4 regions of the Streptomyces sp. NPDC005784 genome follow, and region 1 is predicted to be linked to each of the others. Evidence: riboswitches for the same ligand, from Rfam matches in the RefSeq annotation. Region 1 holds a riboswitch; each other region holds the start of a gene.

Region 1 (7,063 bases):
CGAGCAGCAGCGGGACGCCGTGGCGGACGTCCATGTGGCGGCCTACCACGGGGCTGCGGGGGCGGAATACCGCGGCCGCCAGGGCTTTCTGAGCCGCTTCGAACAGCATGTGCAACGCCCCGCCTTCGACATGGCGGTCGCCGACATGGGCGGCCTGGTCGGCTGCGCCTACGGGTTCCGGATCGCCCGAACCGGTGACTGGTGGTCGGGCTTTCGAGGAGAGCTGCCCACGGACATCGAGGAACTCACCGCCTCGGGCCGTACGTTTCTGTTGGCCGAGTTGATGGTGCTGCCGGCCCACCGCCGCACCGGCATCGCGACGCGCCTGGGTGAGTGGCTGCTGTCCCGCCTCGACACCGATCTGGTCGTCGCGGCCGTCGACGGGTCCGGCAACGACGGCCGCGAGAGCGCGGCGGCGGGGACCCTGCGCGCCTGGGGCTGGTCGACGCTCGGCGAACTCGACTGCCACGCCCGTTCGGACTCCGGACCAGACGTCGGTTCCGGTCGGGCCAGGGCCGCTCGGGAGGTGTGGATCCGCAGGCCGCCGCGGTGATCCGACGCGGCCCCGCGAAGCGAGCCGTCGCTCGGCGGTGCCGTGCACGGGTGGTACCGCCCCACGCTCTCCCGTGCGCAGAGAGGCTCCCCCGTCGGTCCGGACACGGACGAGCCACCCGTGTGGCGCGGGCGCCCGGAGCCGGGGCTGTCAGCAGTCGCCGGCCGCCGCGGCCGCCATCAGCGGCTCGGCGTCCGCCGCGTCGACCTCCGGCGGCACGACCAGCAGTTCCCTACGGCCCCGGCCCTGGCTGAGCAGACTGATGGTGTGTCGCCCGTGCGGCCCGGTCGACCTGCGCAGCAGTACGACGTGGTTGGCGACCAGCATGCGTCCGGGCGACATCGGCCACATCGCCGTATTGACGGTCACGGCGGTGATCTGTCCCCACAGACGGGGCAACGTGCCGATCAGAAGCGGGAGTTCACCGAGGAGATCGCGCGAGCGGGGCCACCATGCCCCGTCGATGCGCCGGGGCAGGGCGCTGTGCGGCGCCAGCCGCACGCGGGCGAGAGGCAGGGAGGGCAGGGGTTCGACGACAGTCGCCATGGAAACTCCGGTCTGGGGGCACGCCTGCGGTGTACCGATGGCTCGCGCCGCGACCCGGCGGCGAGCGGGACGGCTCGGTCGAGCCGAGGGACGGGCAGGACTCCTTGAGCTCGTCGGCCTCGGTGCGAACCGCACGGCCGGGGACCAGGGGGCTGCCTTCGTACAGGGGTGCGCGGGCCCTCAATCGATGACCGCGTTCCCGTTGCCGCTCTGCTCGTCGTAGACAGGGCACGGGTGAGATGTGCGCGCCTCTCGACACTCCGCCTCGGAGTGGGCGTCGGCTCTGGCGTCCGTGCGTCGGCCCGCACGGCGTGGCTGGATCGGCCGGGAGAGTCCGGCCGCCGCACAGCCGAGCGGAGGGCGAACGCCTTCGGCCGTCATGGGGCGGCATCTGCTCCGGGCGATGAGCCGCCCGGCGTCGTCCTGCGCCGGGGACGAGACCGGCCCGATCACCGGCGTACGACGTGCCCTCGGTTCCCCCACCGTACCCCGCCCGCCGGAAAACGGGACTCCGGAGACCGCACGTCTTGCGTAACCGCCGCCCACGCCAAGCCCGTTGCAGCCTTCGCGCCGGTCGCCCCGCGTCCGGTCCCCGTCATGGGATCTGCCGACAGCGCGGGTGTCGGCCGGGAGATGCCCGGGAGCCGTCCGGGGGAGCCCCTCCCCCGGACGGCTCCCGACACCACCGGCCTTGCTCCGCGCGCCCCGGGCCGCCCGCTCCCCCTCGGGCGAGGCCGCTGCGAGACGTACGGTCTCACCAGCCCTACGGATAGACGTACGTGTTCAGCGTGTTCACCGCGGAGGCGGGATCGCCCAGGTCGTAGCGGTCGACGGCGAGGTAGTTGGGCTTCTTGCGGGCGGCCGGCCGGCAGAAGCGGCGGGCCCGGTCGGCGAGTTTGGTGTTGTCCGTGCCGGCGGTTCCGGAGAGGGTGGCGTCGCGGAAGTGGTTCATGACGAAGAGGGGGCGGAAGCCCGTCTCGGTGCGGGTGAGCGGTACGTTCGTGCCCGCGTCGTACCAGCGGCTGTAGCAGGACCAGTCGGAGGAGCCGAGGCCCGAGCCCATGGACCAGTAGTTCTCGACGGTCCATTCGCGCTGGTACATGACGCCGAAGCTGTCACGCGTGAGTCCGGCGGACTCGTCGGAGGCACGGCTGTGGTCGGTGAAGATGAGCAGGCGGTGGCCGGCGGCGGTCAGATCGGCGAGCTTCGGCCAGCCGTTCTCGCGCACGCCGGTCAGATCGGGACGGTAGAGGACGTCGGACAGGCCGTTCACGCGGGCGAGTTCGGCCCGCAGGACGCCCGGGTCGACGTAGTCCTCCATGAATACGGTGACGAACTGGTCGGGGTGCTGCTTGAGGAAGTCGACCATGCGCTGGAGGTCGACCCAGAGCGCGACCGGCTTGCTGACGAGCGTGCAGCTGTCGTGACAGAGGATCGCGCCGTCGGGGGTCTGGTGCAGGTCGAGCATGAACCCGCGGACACCGTCGGCGAGTTGCTGGTTGATACCGCGGGTCTGATTGGGCACCAGGTTGACGAAGGGCGGGGCGAATCCGCCGTCGACACCGTTCGCGTAGGCGTTGTGGGCGGTGAGGAACGTGACCTGGTCAAGGGTGCGTTGGTCCTGCGGCGGCATCGGCCGGGTCGCGGGGGCGACCGGCGTGAGATACCAGGAGGCGAGGCCGCCAGGCGACCCGATCGCCAGCTGGGCGGGGTAGTTGGAGCCGGGGGGCTTGGCTGCCACCGTCAAGAACCGTTCCGTCCCGGGGGCCTTGAGCAAGTACTGGTCGGCGCCGCTCGGCTTCACCTCCCACCCGGCGTCCGCGCTGGTACAGGCGACGGTCCGGGCCTGGTCGCCCGAGCGGCCCAGACAACTGCCCGCGGTGTCGGCGCTTTCCAGGACGAAGGAGGAGCCGCTCGGGCGCAAGGTCCACTGCTGATGGTCCTCGTTGCCCTTGGGGTTGTGCTGGACGACCGCACCCGCGCTGTCGGCGGCGTTCAGCCCCGTGGTGGCGCTCTGGACGTAATAGGCGCCCTCGGCGGGGACTTCGGCGGCGTCGGCGGGCGCGGGGACGGCGAAGACGGTGCTCAGTACTGCGGTGGCGGCGAGCAGGGAGCGTCGGCTCGGTCTCATGGCACGTGATCCCTTCCTGTGGGGAGCATGAGCATGCCATGTTGCTGTGAGCATCGGCGGTACGGATCGCGTCGACGGTCGCGGTCGCTCTCGCGTCCACCATCGTGGTCGGCCCCGCGCCGGCACTGGCGTCAGGTCCCGCGCCGGGGGTCTCCGTCGGCGGCCCCGGTCCGGGGCGACGCCCAGGCTCTCGGGCGCGGAGGAACGACCCGGTCTCACGGCCGACGCGGTTTCGGCGCGCCGCCGTTCACCCTGCGAGCCGGGTCAGGGGCTGCCGTAAGGAGTGCCGGGGTGTTCGATCCGCGTGGCGAACGCGGTGATGTCGGCGACCACGCGTTCGGGCTGTTCCCAGTGGACGACATGGCCAGTGCCTTCGTAGGCGACGAAGGCGGCACCGTGGACGGCGTCCAGGATGGTCTGCTGGTCGACGCGGGGAAGGAACTCGTCCTGTTCGCCCCAGATGACGAGGGTGGGCACCAGGATGCCCGCGAGGGTCGCACCTAGATCGGCGTCGAGGAGACCGCGCACGGTCTCCCTCCAGACGTACGCGGGGAGTTTGAGGTTCTCCTCGACCATGGTCTCGATGAACCCCCGGGCGATCGGGCGGGCCGCCGTGCCGGCCAGGAAGTCCTCGACGAACGCGCGGGGCACAGGGTCGGAGAGGTCTTCGAGAGACTTCCCCATCGCGGCCGCCGCCGGCTTGTCCGCGAGAGTGCCGGGGACGCCGAGCAGAACCAGACCCGCGATGCGGTCGGGGTAGGTGCCGGCGACGATCCGGGCCGGTACGCCGCCGCTTGACGCCCCGACCAGCAGGGCGCGGGGGATGTCGACCGCGTCCAGGAAGGCCACCAGGTCGGCGGCGAAGTCGTCGGGGGTGTAGCCCTCCGGAGGCCGGTCGGCATCGCCGTGCCCGCGCTGCGTGGGCGCGTAGCCGTGCAGGGACGCCGGAAGGCGCCTCAGAAGGGGCTCGAAGGACCACCAGGAGTCGGCCAGACCGTGCACGAAGACGACCGGTGTACCACTGGGGTAGCCGGCCTCGGCGTACGGGAGGGTGGGCCCTTCCCGCAGTTGCGCTGACTTCAGGGAGATCACGGTCACGGCACTCTGCCTCCTTCCGCCCGGCCACCGGGGTCCGGGAACCCGGGAGCGGAGAGCGAGCGGCGATCACTTCCGACAGTACCGAGGGGCGGCGCGCGCCGCGCTGCGAAAGGCCGGGCCGGGCCGCTCGGATGAAACGGAGCATGCGGGCGGGCACTGCTCCGGGTGGGTGACTCCAAGGGGCCGGTGGAGGGCCCGAGGGGGACCCGGCACCCTGGACGAGCCGCCGTGTCCCGTGCGGACACGATCCACCGCGTCCCGTGGAGACCGGGGACGGGTACCTCCGCCGTACACAGGGGCCGCCCTGCGCAGGGGCCGCCGACGCAGGACCGCCCCACGCAGGGGCCGCCGTACGCAACAGCTGCCGTGCCCGGGAGCCGCCGTACCCACAACCTGGGCGATCGGGCTAATGTGTCCGTCGTAGTACCGGACACGGGGTGCCCCGTCCGAGGGCTGAGATCACACCCGTCGAACCTGAACCAGTTCGTACTGGCGGAGGGATGTCTTCCATGCCATTGGCGCATGTTTCCGGCGGGCTGCCCGCCGACGGCCGGCCCGCCGTCTTCGACGGACGGATGCCCGCCGCACCCGGCGACCTGCGGGTGGAGGGGCACGGCATCGATCCGGTCCCCGAGAACAACCGGTACGGCGGCGCCGGGCGCCTGTTCACCGTGTGGTTCGCTCCGAACCTGACGATGACGGGCGTGTTCACCGGAACCATCGGCATCGCGCTGGGCCTGGACTTCGGTACCGCCCTCGCGGCGGTGGTCCTCGGGACCGTGCTCGGCGCGCTGCCCACCGCCTACCTCAGCACCTGGGGCGGCCTCACCGGCACCGGCCAACTCCCGCTCGCACGGCTCGCGTTCGGCCGGGCGGTGGTGCTGCCCGGGATGCTCCAGTGGCTGTCCTCGGTCGCCTGGGACGCGCTGATCGGGCTGTTCGGCGGGGACGCGCTGGCGCGGCTGTGCGGCTGGCCGTTCTGGCTCGGCGTGCTCGTCATGATGCTTGCCCAGGGGGCTCTCGGCATCCTCGGCTACGAGGCGATCCACCGCCTGCAGATCATCATGACGTTCGTGCTCGCCATCGCGTTCGCGGTGATCGCCTGGCGCATGCTGGACGGCGTCCATCCGGCGGCGACCGGGGCCGCGACCGGCGCCGACCGCGCGGGCGCGTTCGTGCTCACCAGCACCATCGCGCTCAGCCTCTCGCTGTCCTGGGCGCCGTACGCCGGTGACTTCAGCCGCTATCTGCCGCGCACCACGTCCCGACCGCGGATGTTCTGGTGCACCCTGCTCGGCCTCGTCGTGTCCTTCGTCGCCGTGCAGGTTCTCGGCCTGTGGGGCGCGTCGGTGCTGACCGACCAGACGGCGGCGGGCGTGGACGTGCTGCTGGGCGGCGGGACGGCGGGCGCGTTCGGGCTGCTGGCCGTGGCCCTGGCGGCCGTGTGCAGCAACGCGATGAACGACTACAGCGGTTCGCTGGCGCTGCAGACCCTGGGCGTGCGGATACCGCGCCCGGTGGCCGCCGCCCTGGCCGCCGGGCTCGGCTTCCCGCTGGTGCTCTGGATGCACGCCGCCGACACCACGGCCCGCTTCCAGAACGTGCTGCTGTTCGTGGGCTATTGGATCCCCGGGTTCGTCGCGATCGTCGTCGTCGACTGGATCGCCCGCGGGCGGGAGCGCGGCGGCGCCCCGGTCGACGTCGCCGTCGAGATCTCCCGTCCGCGCTCCGGATGGCCGTCGCTGGTCGCCTTCGTCGCGGCGTTCGGCGCGGCCGTGCCGTTCATGGACACCGGCCTGTACGTCGGTCCGGTGGCCGACGCGCTGCACGGCGCCGATCTCTCGTACTACGTGGCGTTCGTCGTCGCCCTCGCCCTCTACGCCCCACTGCGGCTGCGTCGCCGGGTCTGAGGGCTGTCCGTCGCTCCGCCGGTCGAGAGCCTCGCGCCCGAACCCGAACCCGAGAGGAACCTCGTATGGCCACTCCGCCCCGCGTCCTGACGATCGCCGGATCCGACTCCGGCGGAGGTGCCGGAATCCAGGCCGACCTGAAGACCATGCTCGCGCTGGGCGCCCATGGGATGAGCGTGCTCACCGCGGTGACCGCGCAGAACTCCGTGGGTGTGCAGGGCGCCTGGGAACTGTCCGAGGAGGCGGTACGCGCCCAGTACCGCAGTGTGGTCGACGACATCGGCGTCCAGGCCGTGAAGACCGGGATGCTCTCGTCGCCCGGCCTGGTCACGACGGTCGCCGAGCTGCTGTCCGACGTGGGCGCCCCGGTCGTCGTGGACCCCGTGAGCGTCTCCAAGCACGGGGACCGGCTGTTGGCCGATGACGCGCTGGATGCCGCACGGACCCTGTTGCTGCCGCGGGCGACGGTGGCCACCCCGAATCTCGACGAGGTCGCGCAGCTCACCGGGGTGAAGGTGAAGGACGAGGAGGGCATGCGCCGGGCCGCCGACCGGCTGCTCACGTACGGTCCCCGTTGGGTGCTGGTCAAGGGGGGCCATCTGCCGGGACAGGCCGTCGATCTGCTCACCGACGGAACGGCGGAGCACTGGCTGCGCGCGCCGCGCCACGACAACCGGCACACGCACGGCACCGGGTGCACGCTCGCCTCGGCCATCGCGGTGGGCCTGGCCGAGGGCCTTTCGGTGCCGGAGGCCGTACGGCGGGCCAAGGAGTACGTGACCGCCGCGATCGAGGCCGGTTTCGCGCTCGGCGCCGGCATCGGAC
Region 2 (7,063 bases), on a different contig from region 1:
TCCTCGTGTCCGAGGAGCTGTCCTTCCGCATTCCGGTCGAGCTGCGGTACGAGACCGGTGATCCGTACGCCGTGCGGCTGACCTTCCACTTGCCCGGCGACGCGCCTGTGACCTGGGCGTTCGGGCGGGAGCTGCTGATCGACGGAGTCGGCAGGCCGTGCGGTGACGGTGATGTGCACATCGCTCCGGCCGACCCGGAGGAATTCGGCGAGGTGCTGATCCGGCTTCAGGTGGGTGGCGATCACGCACTGTTCCGGTCCGGGGCCGCGCCGCTCGTCGCGTTTCTCGACCGGACGGACAAGCTGGTACCGCTCGGGCAGGAGCGCTCCCTCGCGGGTTTCGACACATCCCTCGACGAAGCGCTCGACCGCATCCTCGCGGAGGAGCAGAGCGCGGGCTGAAGTCCCGGCAGCCCGGAGCGGAGTAACGCTTCCTCACAAGGGGCGTCCGTGCAGGATGGTTTCAGCGCTTCCGGCGGACGGCTCAGTGCTTGCGGCGGCGTCCCTTCCCGCTCCGTGCCGGAGTCCTGGCGGCCGCGGGCTCCACGGGGACGGCCGTGGTCCCCTCACGGTCCGCGGCGACCACCAGGGCGGCCAGCGCGGTCGTCACCGGCACAGCGGCGACCAGACCGATCGATCCGACCAGGGTGCGCACGATCTCCTCGGCGACCAGTTCGCTGTTGGCGACGGTGCCCACGCTGCTCTGCGCGATCGAGAAGAGCAGCAACAGCGGCAGCGCGGCGCCCGCGTAGGCCAGGACGAGCGTGTTGACGACCGACGCGATGTGGTCGCGGCCGATACGGATGCCCGCGCGGTACAGGCCACGCCAGCCCATCGTGGGGTTCGCCTCGTGCAGTTCCCAGACCGCGGAAGTCTGCGTCACCGTCACGTCGTCGAGGACACCGAGCGAGCCGATGATGACTCCGGCCAGCAGCAGACCGCTCATGTCGATGGACGGGTACAGACCGTGGATCAGACCGGTGCTGTCGTCGGTGTTGCCGGTCAGTACGGCCCAGTCGATGAACACCGAGCCGAGGAGGCCGATCAGCACCAGTGAGAGCAGGGTGCCCACCACCGCCACGGATGTCCGGGCCGACAGGCCGTGGCACATGTAGAGCGCGATCAACATGATCGCGCTGGAACCGACAACGGCCACGAGCAGTGGGTTCGAGCCCTGGAGGATCGCGGGCAGGATGAAGAAGTTCAGGATCATGAAGCTGATGGCCAGGGCGACCAGCGCCATGACGCCGCGCATCCGGCCGATCACCACGACGACCACGGCGAAGATCCCGGCGAGCAGCGTCAGAGGCAGCTTCCGGTTCGCGTCCGTGACCGAGTACTGGAGGTCCTTGGGTGCGGAGGGCTCGTACGCGACGACGACCTTCTCGCTCTGACGCAACTGCCGTGACTGATCCGGCTGAACGATTTCGATGAACGTACGGCCCTTGTCCTTGCCGGTGTCGATCCGGACCGTCGCCTTCTTGCATTCACCCGCCGCCCGCTTCTGAGCGGAGGATCCCTCGGCGGTGGAGGTGTCGCCCGCCGGGGTCTCCGCGGAGGCGTTCACGGACTTGCAGTCCACCTGGTCGATCCTGGTGACCGTCGCCTGCTGAGTCTGGCGGTCGAAGCCGACACCGGTGCGCTGGTGGGAAGCGGCCCCGCCGGGCCACAGCACCACGAGACCCACCGCGACCGCGGCCGCGAAGGGGATCAGCACCGCGGCGATGACCTTGCGCAGGTGCTTGGAGACCGGCGCGGCGGGACCGTGGCTGTGCGAGTGCCCGTGCCCGGCGCTCGAATCCCCGCCGTGCTCACCGGCGGGACCGGGCCCGTGCCCGCCGCCGGGACCGTGATGCTCACTGCCCGGTCCGGGACCAGAACCACCCGGCCCATGGCCGTGTCCGTTGCCGGAGCCATGCCCATGGCCGTCGTCGGAGCCCGGACGCCGCGGCGGCTCGGACGGCGGGAACGGGTGCTGCTGGGTCGTTGTCACCGCCCGATCATCGCAAGAACGGCAAGGGCCCTCTGTTCACCATGCCAAATATGACGCTAGCGTGGAGGCACCTTTGCACACGCGGGAGCTCGGAGCACCGGGCTGAGAGGGCGCTGACCTCCGTTTCGCGATGTTTCACATGAAACATCGACGAACGGAAGCTGCTGCGTCGACCGCTGAACCTGTTACCGGGTAATGCCGGCGTAGGGAGTAGGTCTCATGACCAACAAGGACGTACGCACGCCTGCCTCCAGCCAGACGGACGGGGCTTCGTCGCCGTCCACGAACGGCGAGGCCGGGAAGTCCATCGGCTGGCACAAGGCATACGTCGGGGGTACGCGTCCCGATCTGCGGGTGCCGGTTCGCCAGGTGCACCTCACCAACGGTCAGTCCGTGACGCTGTACGACACCTCCGGCCCGTACACCGATCCGACCGTCGACACCGATGTGCGCAGGGGGCTGGCGCCGCTGCGCGAGAGCTGGATCATTGCCCGCGGAGACACCGAGGAGTACGCGGGCCGTCCCGTCCGCCTCGAGGACGACGGGATCAAGCACACATCCCCGCGCGGGGGACTGCGCAACCTCGACGCTGTCTTTCCCGGGCGACCGCGCCAGCCGCGCCGGGGGCGCGCCGGGCAGGCGGTCACCCAGCTCGCGTACGCCCGACGCGGCGAGATCACACCCGAGATGGAGTTCGTGGCGGTCCGCGAGAACGTCGACCCCGAGGTCGTACGGGAGGAGATCGCCGCCGGTCGGGCGGTGCTGCCCGTGAACGTCAACCACCCGGAGATCGAGCCGATGATCATCGGCAAGCGGTTCCTGGTGAAGGTCAACGCCAACATCGGCAATTCCGCGGTCACTTCCTCCATCGAGGAGGAGGTCGAGAAGATGACCTGGGCGACCCGCTGGGGCGCCGACACGGTCATGGACCTGTCGACCGGACGCAACATCCACACCACGCGCGAATGGGTGCTGCGCAACTCCCCCGTTCCCATCGGCACGGTGCCGCTCTACCAGGCGCTGGAGAAGGTCGACGGCCGCGCCGAGGAGCTGACCTGGGAGATCTACAAGGACACAGTCATCGAACAGGCCGAACAGGGCGTGGACTACATGACGGTCCACGCGGGCGTCCGCCTGGCGTATGTGCCGCTCACCGCGAACCGCAAGACCGGCATCGTCTCGCGCGGTGGCTCGATCATGGCTGCCTGGTGCCTCGCGCACCACAAGGAGTCGTTCCTGTACGAGCACTTCGAGGATCTCTGCGAGATCCTCGCCGCGTACGACGTCACCTACTCGCTCGGCGACGGTCTGCGGCCCGGCTCCATCGCGGACGCCAACGACGCAGCACAATTCGCCGAGTTGAGGACGCTCGGGGAACTCAACACGATCGCGAAGCGTTTTCAAGTACAGACGATGATCGAAGGCCCGGGACATGTCCCGATGCACAAGATCAAGGAGAACATCGACCTTCAGCAGGAGATCTGTGATGAAGCTCCGTTCTATACGCTCGGTCCGCTGACGACGGACGTCGCGCCGGCGTACGACCACATCACTTCCGGCATCGGTGCCGCGATGATCGCCTGGTGGGGCACGGCCATGCTCTGCTATGTCACGCCCAAGGAGCACTTGGGCCTGCCCGATCGTGACGACGTCAAGACCGGCGTCATCACCTACAAGATCGCCGCCCACGCAGCCGACCTCGCCAAGGGGCACCCAGGTGCACAGGATTGGGATGACGCGCTCTCCGACGCCCGCTTCGAGTTCCGGTGGGAGGACCAGTTCAACCTGGCTCTCGACCCGGACACGGCACGGGAGTTCCACGACCAGACGCTGCCGGCCGAACCCGCCAAGACGGCCCACTTCTGCTCCATGTGCGGGCCGAAGTTCTGCTCGATGAAGATCAGCCAGAGCATCAACGAGCGGTTCGGCGGTGACGCGCCCGACGGCGCCTCCGCGGCGGAGATCTCCGAGGGCATGCTTCAGAAGTCCCGGGAGTTCGCGGAGGCGGGCAACCGCGTGTACCTGCCGCTGGCCGACTGAGTCACTCCACAGGGACGCGGTCCGGGGCCGACACCCGGACCGTCGTCCTCGGCCCGGTCATGCCGCGACGTCCTGCGGGTACCAGCGCAGTTCCACCGTGTTGCCGTCCGGATCCTGGACGTAGACCGAGGTGGCGGTGCCCCGCGCGCCGAAGCGTTCCACGGGACCCTGAAGCACGGTGAAGGATTCCGACGCGATGACCTCGTCCCAGTCCAGCGGTTCCACGGTGAGACAGATGTGGTCGACGTTGGACTCCCCGCGGGCATGGGCGACCAGATCGATGATGGTTTCCTCGGTGACCCTCACCGACGGGAACGGGACCTGGCCGCCCCGCCACTCGGCGACGCGTACGGGTGCCAGGCCGAGCAGTCCGGTGTAGAAGTCCAGGGACCGTTCGACGTCCTCGACGTTGAGGACCAGATGGTCGAGGGCCTTCACGCGCACGGGGGTCACTTCGCCTCCAGGGCGGCGGCGAGGCGGAGCCACTCGCTGAACAGGGCGGGGTCGACGTCGTCGGCACGGCTGAGCTTCACGGATGCCATCCGGCGGGCTCCGGAGACCAGTCGGCCCGATGGATCGGCCACTTCCTGGCCGCGCTAGAGGCCGAAGGTGACGTAGGACTTGTAGGCCTTGAGAAGGCAGACCGGGGTCTGACCCGGCTTGTCTCCGAGGCTCCAGGTGGGATGACCGTGCCACAGCGCGCCGGAGTCGTCGGGGAGGGCCGAGTCGATGACAGGCCTGATCCTCTCGCCGATGTCGCGCAGTGGGTCTTCGAGTTCGTTCAAGTAGGCGGTGATGCCTGAGGAGTTCATGCGGGTCCCGTTTCAGAAGGGGTGTGGTGGGTGGTGCCGAGCACGGACGCGCTGTGCGCTCGGGTGTCCGGGGGACTCGTCGGGTTGTCTCCGACGGCCGGGTGGACGCCTTCTACGATCCGCCGCGGGACAGCTCTCCATCAAGGCATGATCGACGTACGACCGTTGAGCCAGATTTAACGCCGGGGGTTGCATGTTGGAGCGACTGGAGATGGAGACCTTCCTGACGCTGGCCGAGGAACTGCACTTCGGCCGGACCGCCGAGCGGTTGCTGATCACGACCGGGCGGGTCAGCCAGGTGATCAAGAAGTTGGAACGCAGAGTCGGCGGCTCGCTGTTCGAACGTAACAGCCGGTCCGTCGCGCTCACCCCGATCGGCCGACAGCTGGCGGACGATCTGATGCCGTTGGTCGCCGGGATGGAGGCGGCGCTGCGAAGGGCCGCCGACGCCAGTCGTGGGGTCACCGGGGAACTGCGGGTCGCCTTCCTCGGCGAGTGGACGGCACCCGCACTGCTCAGAGCGGTCGGCCTGTTCGGTGAGCGGCACCCTGACTGCCGGGTCGACGTGCGGGAGGTTCAGCTGTCCAACTCCCGGGCGAGTCTGCTGGACGGTTCGATCGACGTCCTGCTCGCCTCGTTCCCCTTCGACGGAATGGCCTGCGGGCCCGCGCTGCTGCGGGAGAGACGGGTACTGGCCGTGGCGGCGGGGCATCCGCTGGCCGGCGAGGTCCAGGTGTCCGTGGAGGTGCTCGCGGAACACCCCGTGGTGCAGTACCCACAGGTGACCTCAGCGGGCTTCAAGCGGGACCGCACCCCTTCGGGCCGACCCGTTCCGAAGGGCCCGGTCGGCGGGTCGTTCTCCGAAATGCTGACTCTGGTCGCGATGGGCAGAGGCGTCCTCCCGGTCGGAGAGCACTCCCGCCAGTACTACCCGCGGCCCGATGTGGCCTACGTGCCCCTTCACGACGCGCGCCCGATCGAAAGGGGACTGGTGTGGATGGAGGGCAACACCACCGAGCGGCTTCGCGAGTTCGTACGGGCCGCGACGGACTCGACCGACTCCCCCTGAGCCGGTGCCTGATGCCCGGCGCCTGATGCCCGGTGCCCGGTGCCCTGTGTCCGGTGCTCTGCGCTCGGAGCCGTTTGCCGGGTGTGCCGGCTTCGGGGCGGGCGGCGTGGGCGGTGGGCTCGGGGCCGTCCGGTGTGTGCGCAGGTGTTCGGTCGGTTCCGGTGCCGGGTTCTCTAGGCAGACTGGGCTCATGACACCGACATCGATGAGCAAGGGCGCCAACCTTCCCGTTGCCGCTCAGGAGGTGCAGGTCGTGCTCGGCTGGTCCGGGGGCCCCGGTGCGCCGGACGCGGATGCCTCGGCCCTGCTGCTCCGTGCGGACGGACGGGTGCGGGACGACGGCGACTTTGTCTTCTACAACCAGCCGAGGCATGCCTCCGGTGCCGTGCGGCACCTGGGGAAGCGGAGGGAGGGCGACGGGACTACGGACACCGTCGCGGTGGACCTGAGGGCTCTGGAGCCGGAGATCCAGCGGGTCGTCCTGGGCGCCTCCGCAGACGGGGGCACCTTCGGACAGTTGTCGGGTCTGCGGCTGAGGCTGCTCGACGCCGCGACCGGGCAGGAGCTGGCGCTTTTCGAGATGGAGGCGACGACGGAGACGGCGTTCATCGGGGGTGAGCTGTATCTGCGGGGCGGCCAGTGGAAGTTCCGCGCGGTGGGCCAGGGGTACGCCTCCGGGCTCGCCGGCCTGGCCACCGACTTCGGGATCGGTGTGGACGAGGAGCCGGGCGCTTCCGGGAGCACGGGCTCCAAGGGCGCGGCCTCCGGAGTCATGGGCTCCGGTGGAACCTCGTCCGGGGCGGCGGCACCTTCCGCAGCCCCGCCCGCCGTTCCGCCCCGGCCCGCGGTGACGCCCCCTTCCGCACCGATGTCCTCTTCCCCGTCGATGCCCCCATCCCGACCGACGCCCCCGACCGTACCGACGCCCCCATCAGCCCCCGCTCCTCCGACCGCGCCCGTCCCCACGGCTCCCTCGGCCCCGGTCGCCGGCTCGGCTCCTCGTCTCGTCAAGGGCGAGGAGCGGTTGCCCGTGGACATGCGCAAGCGGCTCTCCCTGCGCAAGGAGCAGGTGGCGGTCAGTCTGCGCAAGCACGGGGCCGTGGGTGTCATGGCCCGCGTCATCCTGGTCCTGGACGCCTCCGGGTCGATG
Region 3 (7,063 bases), on a different contig from region 1:
GTTCGACTCGCTCAGCTACGGCGAGGTCATCACCCGGGACCTCAAGGTCGCCGACATGACCGCCATCACGCTGTGCCGGGACAACAAGCTGCCGATCCTGGTCTTCGAACTCCTGGCGGAGGGCAATATCGCGCGGGCCGTCAAGGGTGAGAAGATCGGCACACTCGTGGGCGACCAGAGCGGCCGAGCCTGACGGGGAACGCTGCGGACCGGGTAGGACTCCCGGTCCGGGACGGACCCCGACCGGGGGATGGACAATGTCCTGCCGGTCCGGAACCGTGCAGGAATAAGACGCGACGCAGCCGGCCGCCGAACCCCGACGAGGAAACAGCTGCCGGGCCTACTCAAGACACGCAGGAGCAAGTGGTGATCGAAGAGACCCTCCTCGAGGCCGAGGAGAAGATGGAGAAGGCCGTCGTGGTCGCCAAGGAGGACTTCGCCGCGATCCGCACCGGCCGTGCGCACCCGGCGATGTTCAACAAGATCGTGGCCGACTACTACGGCGCGCTGACGCCGATCAACCAGCTGGCCTCGTTCTCCGTTCCGGAGCCGCGCATGGCCGTGGTGACCCCGTTCGACAAGAGCGCGCTGCGCAACATCGAGCAGGCGATCCGCGACTCCGACCTGGGCGTCAACCCCAGCAACGACGGCAACATCATCCGGGTGACGTTCCCCGAGCTGACGGAAGAGCGTCGCAAGGACTACATCAAGGTCGCGCGGACCAAGGGCGAGGACGCCAAGGTCTCGATCCGCGCCGTGCGCCGCAAGGCCAAGGACGCTCTCGACAAGCTCGTCAAGGACAAGGAGTCCGGCGAGGACGAGGTCCGCCGCGCGGAGAAGGAACTCGACGACACCACGGCGAAGTACGTCGCCCAGGTGGACGAGCTCCTGAAGCACAAGGAAGCGGAGCTGCTCGAGGTCTGATGAACGACTCTTCCTGGGGGGCGCCGCCACAAGCCGGGTACTGGGGGCCGTCCGAGCAGGGGCCTGTCCAGGGGGCAGCCCCGGCGGGTCCCACGTACGATGCGCATGACGCGCAGCACACTCGGCCCATGCCCACCGTGCCCGACGTACCCGCACATGGCGGAGACCAGGATGACGACAAGGGGGCCGCTCGGCCGAGCGGCCCCTCGGTCCGCAACGACACACCGCCGACGGCGCCCTACGGGGATCCGTCGCACAACCCGCAGATCCCGCAGGAGCCCATGCCCAGCGCCGCCCCCGAGCCCGCCCCCGCACCTCAGAAGAAGAGTGCGGGACGCGACTTGGGCGCGGCCATAGGAGTGGGCGTCGGGCTGGGTGCGGTGATCGTCGCGTCGTTGTTCGTCGTCAAGGCCGTCTTCGTCGGAGTGATAGCGGTCGCCGTGGTGGTGGGGCTCTGGGAGCTCACCTCACGGCTGGAGGAGCGCAAGGGCATCAAGGCGCCCCTCGTGCCGCTCGCGCTCGGCGGGGCCGCCATGGTCGTCTCCGGATACGTGCGCGGTGCCGAGGGCGCCTGGGTGGCCATGGCGCTCACCGCGCTGGCCGTCCTGGTCTGGCGGATGACGGAACCGCCCGAGGGCTACCTCAAGGACGTCACGGCGGGGGTCTTCGCGGCCTTCTACGTGCCGTTCCTGGCGACCTTCGTGGCCATGATGCTCACGGCCGACGACGGCCCGCGCCGCGTGCTGACCTTCCTGCTCCTGACGGTCGTCAGCGACACGGGCGCGTACGCCGTCGGCTGGCGCTTCGGCAAGCACAAGCTGGCGCCGCGGATCAGCCCCGGAAAGACCCGTGAGGGTCTGTTCGGAGCGGTCAGCTTCGCGATGGTGGCGGGTGCGCTGTGCATGCAGTTCCTGATCGACGACGGCGCCTGGTGGCAGGGGCTGATCCTCGGCCTCGCGGTCGCGGCCAGCGCCACGCTCGGTGACCTCGGCGAGTCCATGATCAAGCGGGACCTCGGCATCAAGGACATGGGCACCTTGCTGCCGGGCCACGGCGGCATCATGGACCGGCTGGACTCCCTGCTTCCGACGGCTCCGGTCGTCTGGCTGCTGCTCGTGCTCTTCGTCGGATCCGGCTGATCGTTTTTCCGCACACATCGACGACGTACACGCATACGACACCACCCCTTCGGGTCACCCGATCACCTCGCCGTGATCCCCGTGACCGGGAGGGGTGGTGTCGTATGCGTGGGGCCGGCCGTCCTGCCACTCCACCCAGCGCGGATCGTCCAGGAACTCCCACGCGTCCGGGAGGCCCGCGCGGCGCAGGAACTCGACCACGTCGGCGTCGCTGTGGGCGACACCGCCGCTCCGGCCGCGGATCGTCACGCGTCGGCCGCCGGTCCCGGCCGGGCGCCCCACGACGATGGGCGCGGTGGGCACGTCGTCGGCCTGTGTCTGTTCGTGGTGCTCGTGGTCCGGCCGTGCGTTTTCGTGGTTCACAGGACACCCAGATCCGTGTCGGGGCGGCAGTACGGGCATGCCGTGACGCCGTTTTCGGTGATCGCCCGGAGAGCCTGCTCACGTGCGAGTGGCTTCGTGTTCTTCCCGGCCATGCCGCAGTCGCCCGTGTGGACGGCGTCGGGGGTGGCCCTGGTGCCGCCTGTACGTCGCATCGCGAGCTTCCAGCCGCGGGGCGGCGGGGGTGACGTGCGGGCCGCGCGGGTGGCGGCGGTCTCTTGTCGCTCCAGCTCGGTGATGGTGTCGTCGGTGCGGCGCAGTTGCCAGAGCAGCCAGGCGCGGACGCTGCGCAGATGCTCCAGACGGGACACGTTTTCGTACACGCATTCGATTCTAGGCCTTGGTGAGACGCCGTGGCAGCACCCTGCCCGTGTTCCCCCGTGTCCCGACCCGAACCTCACGGCGGGTGATCCCCGTAGCGCCGAGGGAGGGAGACGCAGGTCACATTCGGTCGTGTCACATCGTGCGGAGCTGTTCCGTCGACCAGGTGTAGCCACGAACAACGACACAGGAGCGCACCATGGAAGCTCGGTTGAACCTCTTCGCCAGCCCCGTCGCGGCCAAGTTCACGAAGCACATCGTCGCCGCGGGCCGGTCGCTCGCGGACTCGACCCTGCCGACCGCGACGCAGGAACTGGTGAAGCTTCGCGCCAGCCAGATCAACGGCTGCGGTTTCTGCACCGACATGCACACCAAGGACGCCACCGCCGCGGGCGAGACCTCGGTGCGCCTCAACCTGGTCGCGGCCTGGCGCGAGGCGACGGTGTTCACCGATGCCGAGCGCGCCGCCCTTGAGCTGACGGAGCAGGGCACGCGTATCGCCGACGCGGCCGGCGGCGTCACGGACGAGTGCTGGGCGAACGCCGCCAAGTACTACGACGAGGAGCAGCTCGCCGCCCTGGTGTGCTGCATCTCCATCATCAACGCCTTCAACCGGGGCAACGTCATCGTCCAGCAGCCCGCCGGCGCCTACCGGCCCGGCCAGTTCGCGTAACGGGTGTTCCTTGACCGGGCCTGCCGGGTCCGGTCAGGGCGCGCCGGAGTCGGCCAAAGCCCACTGGCTCCGACCAAGGTCCGCCAAGCCTCCCGCCTGCGGATTTGTCTGGGCGGGAGGCTTGATCGTGGATCTGACGGAGCAGTTGTCGAAGTAGCGAACCTGCCTGCGTGTCCGCCCGGACACCAGCTCTGAACCACCTCACGCTCGTAGCTCTCGCACTGCTCGCGGGAGCCTTCCGAGTGGGTCCCGACGAGGACGAGCCCGGTTCGGCCCGGTCTGCGTCCGTCAGTGGTCAGTGAGATCCACGATCACATCGCAGTGCGGATCGTCGGAAGGGCGATGCAGATGCTCGTTCGCCAGGAACGCGGGGGAAACCATGGCGCCGAGCAGGCCGGGCCCCGTACGGCTGATCAGCACGTCCACACCGTACGTGCGGTCCCGCTCTGGTGAACGGAAATAAAGGCGCACGCGGTCGTCGCCCGTGATGACCGCGCCGATGAACAGCGGTTTCCACGAGACCTCGGCCATCCCTGGGCCGTCCGAGGTCGACCACCGCTGATGGACGGCACCCGCGGGTGACCGCCCCCACCCCCACTCCGGCCTGGGCCGGCGGAGTTGATCTGCGACACTGGTACAGCCATGCCTAAGCCCGGAGAACTTACTTTTGTCGCGCCGCGCGGAGCCAAGAAGCCGCCGCGGCACCTTGCCGATCTCACTCCCGCCGAGCGCAAAGAGGCGGTTGCCGCGATCGGTGAGAAGCCGTTTCGTGCCAAGCAGCTCTCGCAGCACTACTTCGCCCGGTTCGCGCACGACCCCGCGGAGTGGACCGACATCCCGGCCGCCTCGCGCGGCAAGCTCCAGGAGGCGCTGCTTCCCGAGCTGATGACGGTCGTACGGCACCTGTCGACCGACCAGGACACCACCCGCAAGACCCTGTGGCGGCTCTTCGACGGCACGCTCGTCGAGTCCGTGCTGATGCGCTACCCGGACCGGGTGACCATGTGCATCAGCTCGCAGGCGGGCTGCGGGATGAACTGTCCGTTCTGCGCCACCGGACAGGCCGGCCTCGACCGGAACCTGTCGACCGGCGAGATCGTGCACCAGATCGTCGACGGTATGCGGTCGCTCCGCGACGGCGAGATCCCCGGGGGTCCGGCGCGGCTGAGCAACATCGTCTTCATGGGGATGGGCGAGCCGCTCGCCAACTACAAGCGGGTGGTCGGGGCGATCCGGGCCCTCACCGACCCCGAGCCGGACGGGCTCGGGCTCTCGCAGCGCGGCATCACCGTGTCGACGGTCGGGCTGGTCCCCGCCATCAACCGGTTCTCCGACGAGGGCTTCAAGTGCCGGCTCGCGATCTCCCTGCACGCCCCCGACGACGAGCTGCGCGACACCCTCGTCCCCGTGAACACGCGGTGGAAGGTGCGCGAGGTGCTGGACGCCGGATGGGAGTACGCGGCCAAGTCCGGTCGGCGCCTGTCGATCGAGTACGCCCTGATCCGGGACATCAACGACCAGGCGTGGCGTGGTGACCGGCTCGGGCGGATGCTCAAGGGCAAGCCCGTACACGTCAACCTCATCCCGTTGAACCCGACCCCGGGTTCGAAGTGGACCGCCTCGCGGCCCGAGGACGAGAAGGCGTTCGTCGAGGCCATCGCGGCCCATGGCGTGCCGGTGACCGTCCGGGACACCCGTGGCCAGGAGATCGACGGAGCGTGCGGTCAGCTCGCCGCGACCGAGCGGTAGTCTGAGCCGAGTCAGTACATCTTCATATTCCGACATCTTCATATTCCGACAGGGGAGCGCCACAGCGCTGAGAGTGCGGGACAGACCGCAGACCCTCTGAACCTTGCCCAGGTCATTCTGGGTAGGAAGTTCGGTCATTACTCAAGCTGTTGCGCCCTGCCCGGGAACCGTCAGAGTTCCCGGGCGGGGCCGCGTCTCTTCCTGGTCGCCCAGGAGGAATCCAGTGATCACCACCAGCAGCAGGCGGTTCGCAGTGTTGGCCGTCGGGCTCGGCCTCGTCGCGTTGCCCGCGCTGTCCGCGTGCGGCTCGTCCGACGCCGCCGGCTCGGGCGATCCGAAGACGATCACGCTCGTCAGCCACAACTCGTGGCTCGTGTCGAAGAGCGTGCTCAAGGACTTCGAGAAGCAGTCCGGCTACAAGGTCCGCGTTCTCATGGACGGCGACGCCGGGCAGGCCGTCAACAAGGCCATCCTGACCAAGGACAACCCGCAGGGCGACGTCTTCTTCGGCGTCGACAACACCCTGCTCTCCCGCGCGCTCGACAACGGGCTGTTCCAGCCGTACACGGCCAAGGGCGTGGACCTGGTCCTGCCCGAGTACCGGACCGACCAGGACAAGCACCGGGTCACGCCCATCGACACGGGTGACATCTGCGTCAACTACGACAAGGCCTACTTCAGCGAGCACAAGCTGGCGCCGCCGCAGTCCTTCGACGACCTGATCAAGCCCGCGTACAAGAACCTCCTCGTCACCGAGAACGCCGCCACGTCCTCGCCCGGCCTCGGCTTCCTGCTCGGGTCGGCCGCCCACTACGGCGACGACAACTGGCAGGGCTACTGGAAGAAGCTCAAGGCCAACGGGGTGAAGGTCGTGGACGGCTGGGAGCAGGCGTACAACGACGAGTTCTCCGGGTCCGCCGGCGGCAAGAAGGCCAAGGCCGACCGGCCGCTCGTCGTCTCGTACGCCTCCTCGCCGCCCGCCGAGGTCATCTACGCCAAGCCGAAGCCCACCACCGCCCCGACCGGGGTCGCGGCCGGCACCTGCTTCCGGCAGGTCGAGTACGCGGGTCTGCTCAGCCACGCCAAGAACGCCAAGGGCGGCAAGGCGTTCCTGGACTTCCTGCTCACCAAGGAGTTCCAGGACGACATGCCGCTCAACATGTTCGTCTACCCGGTCCGTGAGGGCGCGCAGGTGCCCGCGGAGTTCGCGCGGTTCGGTCCGCAGGCCAAGGATCCCGAGACCCTGGCGCCCGCGAAGATCGCCGCCGACCGCGACCAGTGGGTCAAGTCGTGGACCTCACTCGTACTGAAGTAGCCGAGGGAGCAGGCGGGGCCGACGAGGCCGGCGGACCCGGCGGGGCTTCGCGAAGGGCGCGCGGGCAGAGCGCGGTGCGGTTCGGGCTGATGGTCCTGCCCGTCGCGTTCTTCGCGGTCTTCTTCGCCTACCCCGTCGCCGCGATCGTCTCGCGCGGCCTCCACGGGGACGGCGGCTGGCAACTGGGCCGGATCTGGGACGTGGCGACCCGGCCGGACATCCGGCACGTGCTGTGGTTCACCACCTGGCAGGCGCTCGCCTCGACGGCGCTCACGCTGCTGATCGCGCTCCCCGGCGCGTATGTCTTCGCGCGCTTCGATTTCAGGGGCAAGCAGATCCTCCGGGCCGTGGTGACGGTGCCCTTCGTGCTGCCGACCGTGGTCGTCGGTACGGCGTTCCTCGCGCTGCTCGGCCGGGGCGGGCTGCTCGACGAGCTCTGGGGCGTACGGCTGGACACCACGGTGTGGGCGATCCTGCTCGCCCATGTCTTCTTCAACTACGCGGTCGTCGTACGGACCGTCGGCGGGCTCTGGTCGCAACTCGACCCGCGCCAGGAGGAGG
Region 4 (7,063 bases), on a different contig from region 1:
GTCGTCGTTCGTGTACGGCAGCACGGTGAAGCCGTCGTCGACCAGCGTCTCCGCCGCGTCGAGCAGTTCGATCGGGTCGGGCAGGAGGGTGCGCTCGTCGGCGATGACCTCCAGCTTGACCAGGTCGGTGCCCAGCGCCTCGCGCGCCAGACGGGCGGTCAGCACGGCCTCACCGGCGGTGTAGCAGCCGGCCGTGTTCGGCAGGACGCGGATGCCGAGCCGGTCGAGCACCGACAGGACCGAGCCGTGCACGGACGCGTCCACGCGCCGCATCGCGACCGTCGTCAGCTCCGTACCGGACGCCACCAGAGAGCGCTCCAGCACGTCGAGGCTGGGCGCTCCGCCCGTCCCCATGATCAGCCGGGACGCGTAGGTCGTACCGCCGAGGACAAAGGGATCGTCGGCCACGGGTCAGCCTCCTTGGACGGCGGTGAGGACTTCGACGCGGTCGCCCTCGGTGAGGGAGGTGGACGACCACTGCGCGCGCGGGACGACGGTTTCGTTCAGTGCGGCGGCCACTCCGGCCGGTGCCGGGGTGAGTGTCGCGACGAGCGCGTCGAGAGCGGTTCCCGCGGCGATCCGCTGCCGCTCCCCGTTGACGACGATGTTCATACCGGCAGCTCCGTGAGGGCGGTGGCGCCGAAGCGCAGGGGTGTGAAGGGGCGGGCCTCGGCGGGGAGTGCGCCGGTCGTCAGGACGTGGGCCATCGCGTCGCCGGTGACGGGCGTCAGGAGCACGCCGTTGCGGAAGTGCCCGGTGGCCAGCAGCAGTCCGTCCAGTGCCGTCGGGCCGAGCAGCGGCGCGTTGTCGGGCGAGCCGGGGCGCAGCCCCGCGCGGGTCTCGGTGAGCGGCAGCTCGGTGATCCCGGGGACCAGCTCGTGGGCGTCGCGCAGCAGCTCGTACATGCCGCCCGCCGTCACGGTGGTGTCCCAGCCCAGCTCCTCGCTGGTCGCGCCGACCACCAGCTCGCCGTTCTCGCGCGGCACCAGGTAGACGTGGCTGCCGCGCACCACGGCCCGCACGGTGCGACTGAGGAAGGGCGCGTACCGCTTCGGCACGGTCAGCCGCAGCACCTGGCCCTTGACCGGGCGCACCGGCGGCACGGCGTCGTCGGGGACGCCCGCCAGACGTCCGCTGAGGCTGCCCCCGGCGAGCACCACCTGGCCCGCGGTGAGTTCCGTGCCGTCCGTGGTGACCACTCCGGCGGCCCGGTCCCCTGCGACCGTCAGGCGCTCCGCCCAGGTCCGGTGCAGGACGACTCCGGCCCGCTCGCACGCCGTGACCAGGGCTCCCGCGAGGCGCCGCGGGTCGATCTGGTGGTCGCCGTCGACCCGCAGGCCGCCGCGTACGCCGGGCGCGAGCATCGGCTCCAGACGGCGGCACTCACGGCCGCTCAGCCACTCCGACTCAAGCCCCGAACGGACCTGCAGAGCGTGCAGTTCCCGCAGATGGGCGCGGTCGTCGGCGTCCAGCGCGACGGCCAGCGTGCCGCACCGGCGGTAGCCGAGGTCCTGGCCGGTCGCCTCGGTCAGCTCGGCGACGAAGTCCGGATACCGGCGCGCGGAGGCGAGGTTGAGGCCCAGCAGGGTCTCCTCACCGAAGTGCAGTTCGGTGACGGCGGCGAGCATTCCGGCCGCGACCTGGGCGGCCCCGCCACCCGGCCCGGGGTCCACGAGCGCGGTGGTGAACCCGCGTTGCGCGGCCCGCCAGGCCGTCACCAGACCGATGATTCCGCCCCCGATGACGAGGACGTCTGACGAACGTGCAGGCGACATGGGCGTCCAGCCCCTCCCTTCGCCGGCATGACCCGGATCAGGTTCGTACGGTCGGAGGCCGCCCCAGCCTCCCTCTCAGCCCAGTGCGTCCGGGCTCCCGCGAGTGCTTTACGTTGGCCACCCTAGCCCGCCCCGCTCCGTCTCAGTAAGGGAGCCTCCGCCCATGGCGCGACCGCTCGACGGCCTGGTCCTCGCCCCCGTCACCGACCAGGCACCGGGCCAGGTGGGCACCCGCACCCGGTTCGCCTATCACGAGGAGGACGGCACGGTCTGGGCCGACTACGCGGGCGGCGACATCGTCCGCGGACACCTTGTCGGCACCCGTGAGGGCGACCGCCTCGACTTCCGGTACGTGCAGCTCAAGCGCGACGGGACCACCTCGTCCGGCCACTGCGTGTCCCTCGTCGTGGAACTGCCCGACGGCCGTGTGCGGCTGGAGGAGACCTGGACGTGGGAGTCACAGAAGGGCACAGGGACGAGCGTGGTGGAAGAGCTGCGCGAGACGAGCCGTGTGGAACAGATCACTGAGCACGTCCGCTGACTGACGAATTGTCAGGTGTCTAAGGTGATCAGGTGAGCGAGCAGACGCAGGCACAGTCTCAGTCGCAGGGGCCCACGGCACGGCGGGTCGTCGTGGTGGGCGCGGGCATGGCCGGAGTGCAGACCGCGGTCGCCCTGCGCGAGCAGGGCTTCACCGGCACCGTCACGCTGATCGGCGCGGAGCCGCATCAGCCGTACGACCGGCCGCCGCTGTCCAAGGCGGTCCTGCTGGGCAAGGCCGAGGGCTCCGCCTTCGACATCGACTTCGAGGCCCTGGACATCGACCTCAGGCTGGGCCGCGAGGCACTCGGCGTGCGCCCCGACGACCACGAACTGGACACGGCCGCGGGACCCGTCCCGTACGACGTCCTGGTCGTCGCCACCGGCGCCGAGCCGATCCAGTTGCCGGGCGCCGAAGGCGTGCCGGGAGTGCACCTGCTGCGCACCCTGGACGACGCCGACCGGCTGCGTCCCGTACTCACCCAGCAGCACGACATCGTGGTGGTCGGCGCGGGCTGGATCGGCGCCGAGTTCGCCACGGCGGCGCGTGAGGCGGGCTGCGCGGTCACGGTCGTCGAGGCCGCCGACCGGCCGCTCGCCGCCGCGCTGCCCGCCGAGGTGGCCGAGCCGATGGCCGCCTGGTACGCGGACAGCGGGGCCTCGCTGCGCACCCACGCGCGCGTGGACCGTATCGAACCCGGCGCGGTGATCCTGGACGACGGCTCCCGGGTGCCCGCGGACGCCGTCGTGGTCGGGATCGGGGCGCGGCCCGCGACCGCCTGGATCGCAGGCTCCGGCATCGAACTCGGCGACGACCGCGAGATCGTCGCCGACGACCACCTGCGCACCTCGCTGCCGGACGTCTACGCGGTCGGCGACTGCGCCTCCTTCCCGTCGGGACGCTACGAGGACCGCCTCCTCGTCCACCACTGGGACAACGCCCTCCAGGGCCCGCGCACGGTCGCCCTGAACATCGTCGGAGAGGCGCCCGCCGCCTACGACCCCGTGCCGTACTTCTGGTCCGAGCAGTTCGGCCGCTTCGTGCAGTACGTCGGCCACCACGCGCCCGCCGACACCCTCGTGTGGCGCGGTGACTCCTCGGGCGCCTCCTGGTCGGTGTGCTGGCTCCGCGAGACCCGTCTGGTCGCCCTCCTGGCGGTGGGCCGGCCGAGGGATCTCGCCCAGGGCCGCCGGCTCATCGAGGCGGGCGCACGCATGGATCCGGAGCTGCTCGCGGACCCGTCGAGGCCACTGAAGGGTGCTACGGCCTGATCCGTCACCCCAGGTCGGACGCCCTTGGCTTCCGACTGTCGGTCCGGGATGGCAGGCTTGTCCCGTGACCGAGATTGACGCAAAGATCGATGCTCTCGTCCCCGCCTGGCTCACCCTCCCCGACATCGCCGAACAGTTCGGCGTCGAGGTGACGCGCGTCCGGCAGCTGGTCAAGGACGGCCAGCTGATCGCCGTACGCCGTGGTGAGAACCGCGCGCTGCACGTCCCCGCCGAATTCATCGACGCGGACGAACAGAAGGTCGTCAAGGGCCTGGCCGGCACCCTGACGCTCCTGAGGGACGACGGCTTCTCCGACGAAGAGGCCCTCGAGTGGCTCTTCACCCCCGACCCGAGCCTGCCCGGCACCCCCGCGCAGGCTCTGAGCGAGAATCGCGGCACGGAGGTGAAGCGCCGCGCCCAGGCGCTCGCCGTCTGACCTGAACGCGACCGTCCGGCACGGGGAGCGCGGCGGGCGGGACCATCCCGGCCGCCGCACTCCCCGCGCACCGACAAACGGGGAATCCACGCATGCCCGAGAACACCGCCACGACCGCGCGGGGCCGGCTCGCCGACGCCCGCGTCTACCTGTGCACGGACGCCCGCAGACGTCAGGGCGACCTCGCCGGGTTCCTCGACGCGGTCCTGGCGGGCGGCGTCGACATCGTGCAGCTGCGCGACAAGGGCATGGAGGCGGGGGAGGAGCTGGAACACCTCCAGGTCTTCGCCGACGCCTGCGCCCGGCACGGCAAGCTCCTCGCGGTCAACGACCGGGCGGACGTGGCCCACGCCGTCCGCGCCGACGTTCTGCACCTGGGCCAGGGGGACCTCCCGGTTCCCGCGGCCCGCGCGATCCTCGGCGACGAGGTGCTCATCGGCCGTTCCACGCACGCCGGGTCCGAGGCCGCGGCCGCCGCGGTCCAGGAGGGCGTGGACTACTTCTGCACCGGCCCCTGCTGGCCCACCCCCACCAAGCCCGGCCGCCACGCACCCGGCCTCGACCTGGTCCGCAGCACGGCCTCCCTCGGCACCGGCCGTCCCTGGTTCGCGATCGGCGGCATCGACCTCGGCCGGCTCGACGAGGTGCTCGAAGCGGGCGCCCGCCGGGTCGTCGTCGTACGGGCCATCACCGAGGCGGACGACCCGGGCGCGGCGGCGGCGGAGTTCGCGAAGCGGCTGCGCGAGGCCTAGACGCGGCGGACGCCCGCGCGGAGCGTCCCGGCAGGGCCGCCGGCCGAGGGTGTCCAAGAGTGTCCGAGGGGTGGACAAGAACTCGACAGATCGGACAAATGGCAGCTGTTCGGTTGGGGGACCGACACCCTCTGACTAACCTGCGAGTATGGCCCTCGGATCTGCTTCCACCAGGACTGATCGCGCACGCACCGTGCGCGACATGCTCGCGACCGGCAAACAGACCTATTCCTTCGAGTTCTCGGCGCCGAAGACCCCCAAGGGCGAGCGGAACCTGTGGAACGCCCTGCGGCGGGTCGAGGCCGTGGCGCCCGACTTCGTCTCCGTGACCTACGGAGCCGGCGGCTCCACGCGGGCCGGCACGGTCAAGGAGACCGAGCAGATCGTCCTCGACACGACCCTGACCCCCGTCGCGCACCTCACCGCGGTCAACCACTCCATCGCGGAACTGCGCAACATCATCGGGCAGTACGCGGACGCGGGCATCCGCAACATGCTCGCCGTGCGCGGGGACCCGCCCGGCGACCCCATGGCCGAGTGGGTCCCCCACCCCAAGGGTCTGACCTACGCGGCCGAACTCGTGCGCCTCATCAAGGAATCCGGCGATTTCTGCGTCGGGGTCGCGGCCTTCCCGGAGATGCACCCCCGGTCCACCACATGGGACCTGGACGTCTCCCACTTCGTCGACAAGTGCCGCGCCGGCGCCGACTACGCGATCACGCAGATGTTCTTCCAGCCGGAGTCCTACCTCCGGCTGCGCGACCGCGTCGACGCGGCGGGCTGCGCGACGCCGGTCATCCCCGAAGTCATGCCGGTGACAAGTGTGAAGATGTTGGAACGGCTGCCCAAACTCTCGAATGCTTCGTTCCCGGACGTCCTGAAAGAGCGGATCCTCACAGTCAAAGACGATCCGGCGGCTGTACGCTCCATTGGGATCGAGTTCGCGACGGAGTTCTGTGCGAGGCTGCTGACCGAGGGAGTCCCCGGACTCCACTTCATCACGCTGAACAACTCCACGGCGACCTTGGAAATCTACGAGAATCTGGGCCTGCACCACCCGCAGCAGGCCTAGACCGGTCGCACCCGCGTACGACACACTGCGTAGCGGCCACTGGGAGAGGGGCGTACATGGGCTTGACGGTCCTCTATCTGGCATTCGGCATCGTCGCGCTGTGGCTGCTCGGCGAGGTGCTGTTGCAGTACAAGGCGCGGTTGCGGTTCCGGCTGCTCGCGTTCGTCGGCTTCCTCGGTGTGGTCCTCGGCGTCCTGATGCACTCGGTCGTGGTCATCGGCCTGGGCGCGGCCGCCTTCACGGTCGGCCAGACATATGTGACGCTGTCGTTCCGCCAGGGCTTCGCGCAGGGCTGGGCCATCAACGGCCCCTCCGCGCCGGCCAAGCCCAGCAAGCGCCGCCGCGGCGAGCCGGAGGACCCGGAGAGTGACGACCCGTCGCTCGAGGGCTCCGACCTCGACGAGGTGGAGGAGGCGGCCTACCGGCGCGACGACCAGTACGCCGCCGCCGAGGACGACGTCTTCACGCCCGCCCCGTCCGACCGGTTCATGCCCCCGGAGCCGGCCGAGCCCACGGCCGCCGAGTCCACCTCGGTGTACGAACCGCAGCCCCTGCCCGAGGACACCGGCTCATACGGCGTCTACAACGGCGCCGCCTACGCCGCCGCCGGCGACCAGTCCTACGCCGGCGCGTCCCAGTCCCAGGACCAGCAGGCCTACGCCGCGGCCCAGGACCAGCAGGCCTACGCGACGGGCGGCCAGGGCCAGCAGGCCTACGCGTACGACGGCTACACGGGTTACGACCAGCAACAGCAACAGCAACAGCAACAGCAACAGCAACAGCAACAGCAGCAGTACGGCTACGACAACAGCCAGCAGCAGTACGCCGCCTACTCGGACCCGTACATCGGCCAGCAGACGTACACGGGAGCCTCGTACGACAACACCGCCTACAACGGTGGCGACCAGCAGTACCAGCAGCAGCAGAACTACGGCCAGGACCAGTACGCCACCGGCACGTACGGCGGCGAGACCCCGGCCGGCGGCGTCTGGGTGCCGCAGCAGCGCACCGACGAGTACGGCGCCGAACTCCCTCCCGAGCAGCAGCAGTACCCGTACCAGGGCAACAGCCAAGGCAACAGCCAGGGCAACGGCAGCGCCGGGTTCGACGAGCAGTACCGCTACTGACCGACCGGACAGCGGCTGAGGGCCTTCGCGCACCGCTGTCCGCCGTACCGGAGTCTCAGCCGCTCGCCACCGCCGCCCACCGGCGCGGC

What was found. Region 1 has a riboswitch for thiamine pyrophosphate ahead of ACFYR3_RS26305 (cytosine permease). Riboswitches for the same ligand answer to the same signal wherever they lie in the genome.
Region 2: linked by a shared signal. The riboswitch ahead of thiC (phosphomethylpyrimidine synthase ThiC) and the one ahead of ACFYR3_RS26305 (cytosine permease) in region 1 are both predicted to bind thiamine pyrophosphate.
Region 3: linked by a shared signal. The riboswitch ahead of ACFYR3_RS18605 (thiamine ABC transporter substrate binding subunit) and the one ahead of ACFYR3_RS26305 (cytosine permease) in region 1 are both predicted to bind thiamine pyrophosphate.
Region 4: linked by a shared signal. The riboswitch ahead of thiO (glycine oxidase ThiO) and the one ahead of ACFYR3_RS26305 (cytosine permease) in region 1 are both predicted to bind thiamine pyrophosphate.

Annotation. Positions count from the first base shown of each region.
Region 1 covers NZ_JBIAIQ010000018.1:90,550-97,612, forward strand. Annotated here, with positions in the region: gene ACFYR3_RS26285 (hypothetical protein) at 1-553, shown strand, start outside; gene ACFYR3_RS26290 (DUF5994 family protein) at 704-1,099, opposite strand; gene ACFYR3_RS26295 (phospholipase) at 1,863-3,230, opposite strand; gene ACFYR3_RS26300 (alpha/beta hydrolase) at 3,495-4,328, opposite strand; TPP riboswitch at 4,752-4,846, shown strand; gene ACFYR3_RS26305 (cytosine permease) at 4,838-6,238, shown strand; gene thiD (bifunctional hydroxymethylpyrimidine kinase/phosphomethylpyrimidine kinase) at 6,304-7,063, shown strand, end outside.
Region 2 covers NZ_JBIAIQ010000002.1:511,051-518,113, forward strand. Annotated here, with positions in the region: gene ACFYR3_RS05185 (SsgA family sporulation/cell division regulator) at 1-401, shown strand, start outside; gene ACFYR3_RS05190 (YibE/F family protein) at 484-1,992, opposite strand; TPP riboswitch at 2,064-2,219, shown strand; gene thiC (phosphomethylpyrimidine synthase ThiC) at 2,212-4,032, shown strand; gene ACFYR3_RS05200 (VOC family protein) at 4,090-4,476, opposite strand; gene ACFYR3_RS05205 (hypothetical protein) at 4,629-4,844, opposite strand; gene ACFYR3_RS05210 (LysR family transcriptional regulator) at 5,038-5,913, shown strand; gene ACFYR3_RS05215 (VWA domain-containing protein) at 6,104-7,063, shown strand, end outside.
Region 3 covers NZ_JBIAIQ010000010.1:109,389-116,451, reverse strand. Annotated here, with positions in the region: gene pyrH (UMP kinase) at 1-193, shown strand, start outside; gene frr (ribosome recycling factor) at 367-924, shown strand; gene ACFYR3_RS18635 (phosphatidate cytidylyltransferase) at 924-2,063, shown strand; gene ACFYR3_RS18630 (hypothetical protein) at 2,118-2,366, opposite strand; gene ACFYR3_RS18625 (DUF6233 domain-containing protein) at 2,423-2,767, opposite strand; gene ACFYR3_RS18620 (carboxymuconolactone decarboxylase family protein) at 2,965-3,438, shown strand; gene ACFYR3_RS18615 (hypothetical protein) at 3,727-3,969, opposite strand; gene rlmN (23S rRNA (adenine(2503)-C(2))-methyltransferase RlmN) at 4,081-5,187, shown strand; TPP riboswitch at 5,228-5,333, shown strand; gene ACFYR3_RS18605 (thiamine ABC transporter substrate binding subunit) at 5,411-6,502, shown strand; gene ACFYR3_RS18600 (ABC transporter permease) at 6,478-7,063, shown strand, end outside.
Region 4 covers NZ_JBIAIQ010000001.1:457,692-464,754, reverse strand. Annotated here, with positions in the region: gene ACFYR3_RS02030 (thiazole synthase) at 1-408, opposite strand, end outside; gene thiS (sulfur carrier protein ThiS) at 412-612, opposite strand; gene thiO (glycine oxidase ThiO) at 609-1,775, opposite strand; TPP riboswitch at 1,773-1,886, opposite strand; gene ACFYR3_RS02015 (hypothetical protein) at 1,939-2,316, shown strand; gene ACFYR3_RS02010 (FAD-dependent oxidoreductase) at 2,349-3,587, shown strand; gene ACFYR3_RS02005 (Rv2175c family DNA-binding protein) at 3,652-4,023, shown strand; gene thiE (thiamine phosphate synthase) at 4,116-4,775, shown strand; gene metF (methylenetetrahydrofolate reductase [NAD(P)H]) at 4,924-5,847, shown strand; gene ACFYR3_RS01990 (hypothetical protein) at 5,904-6,974, shown strand.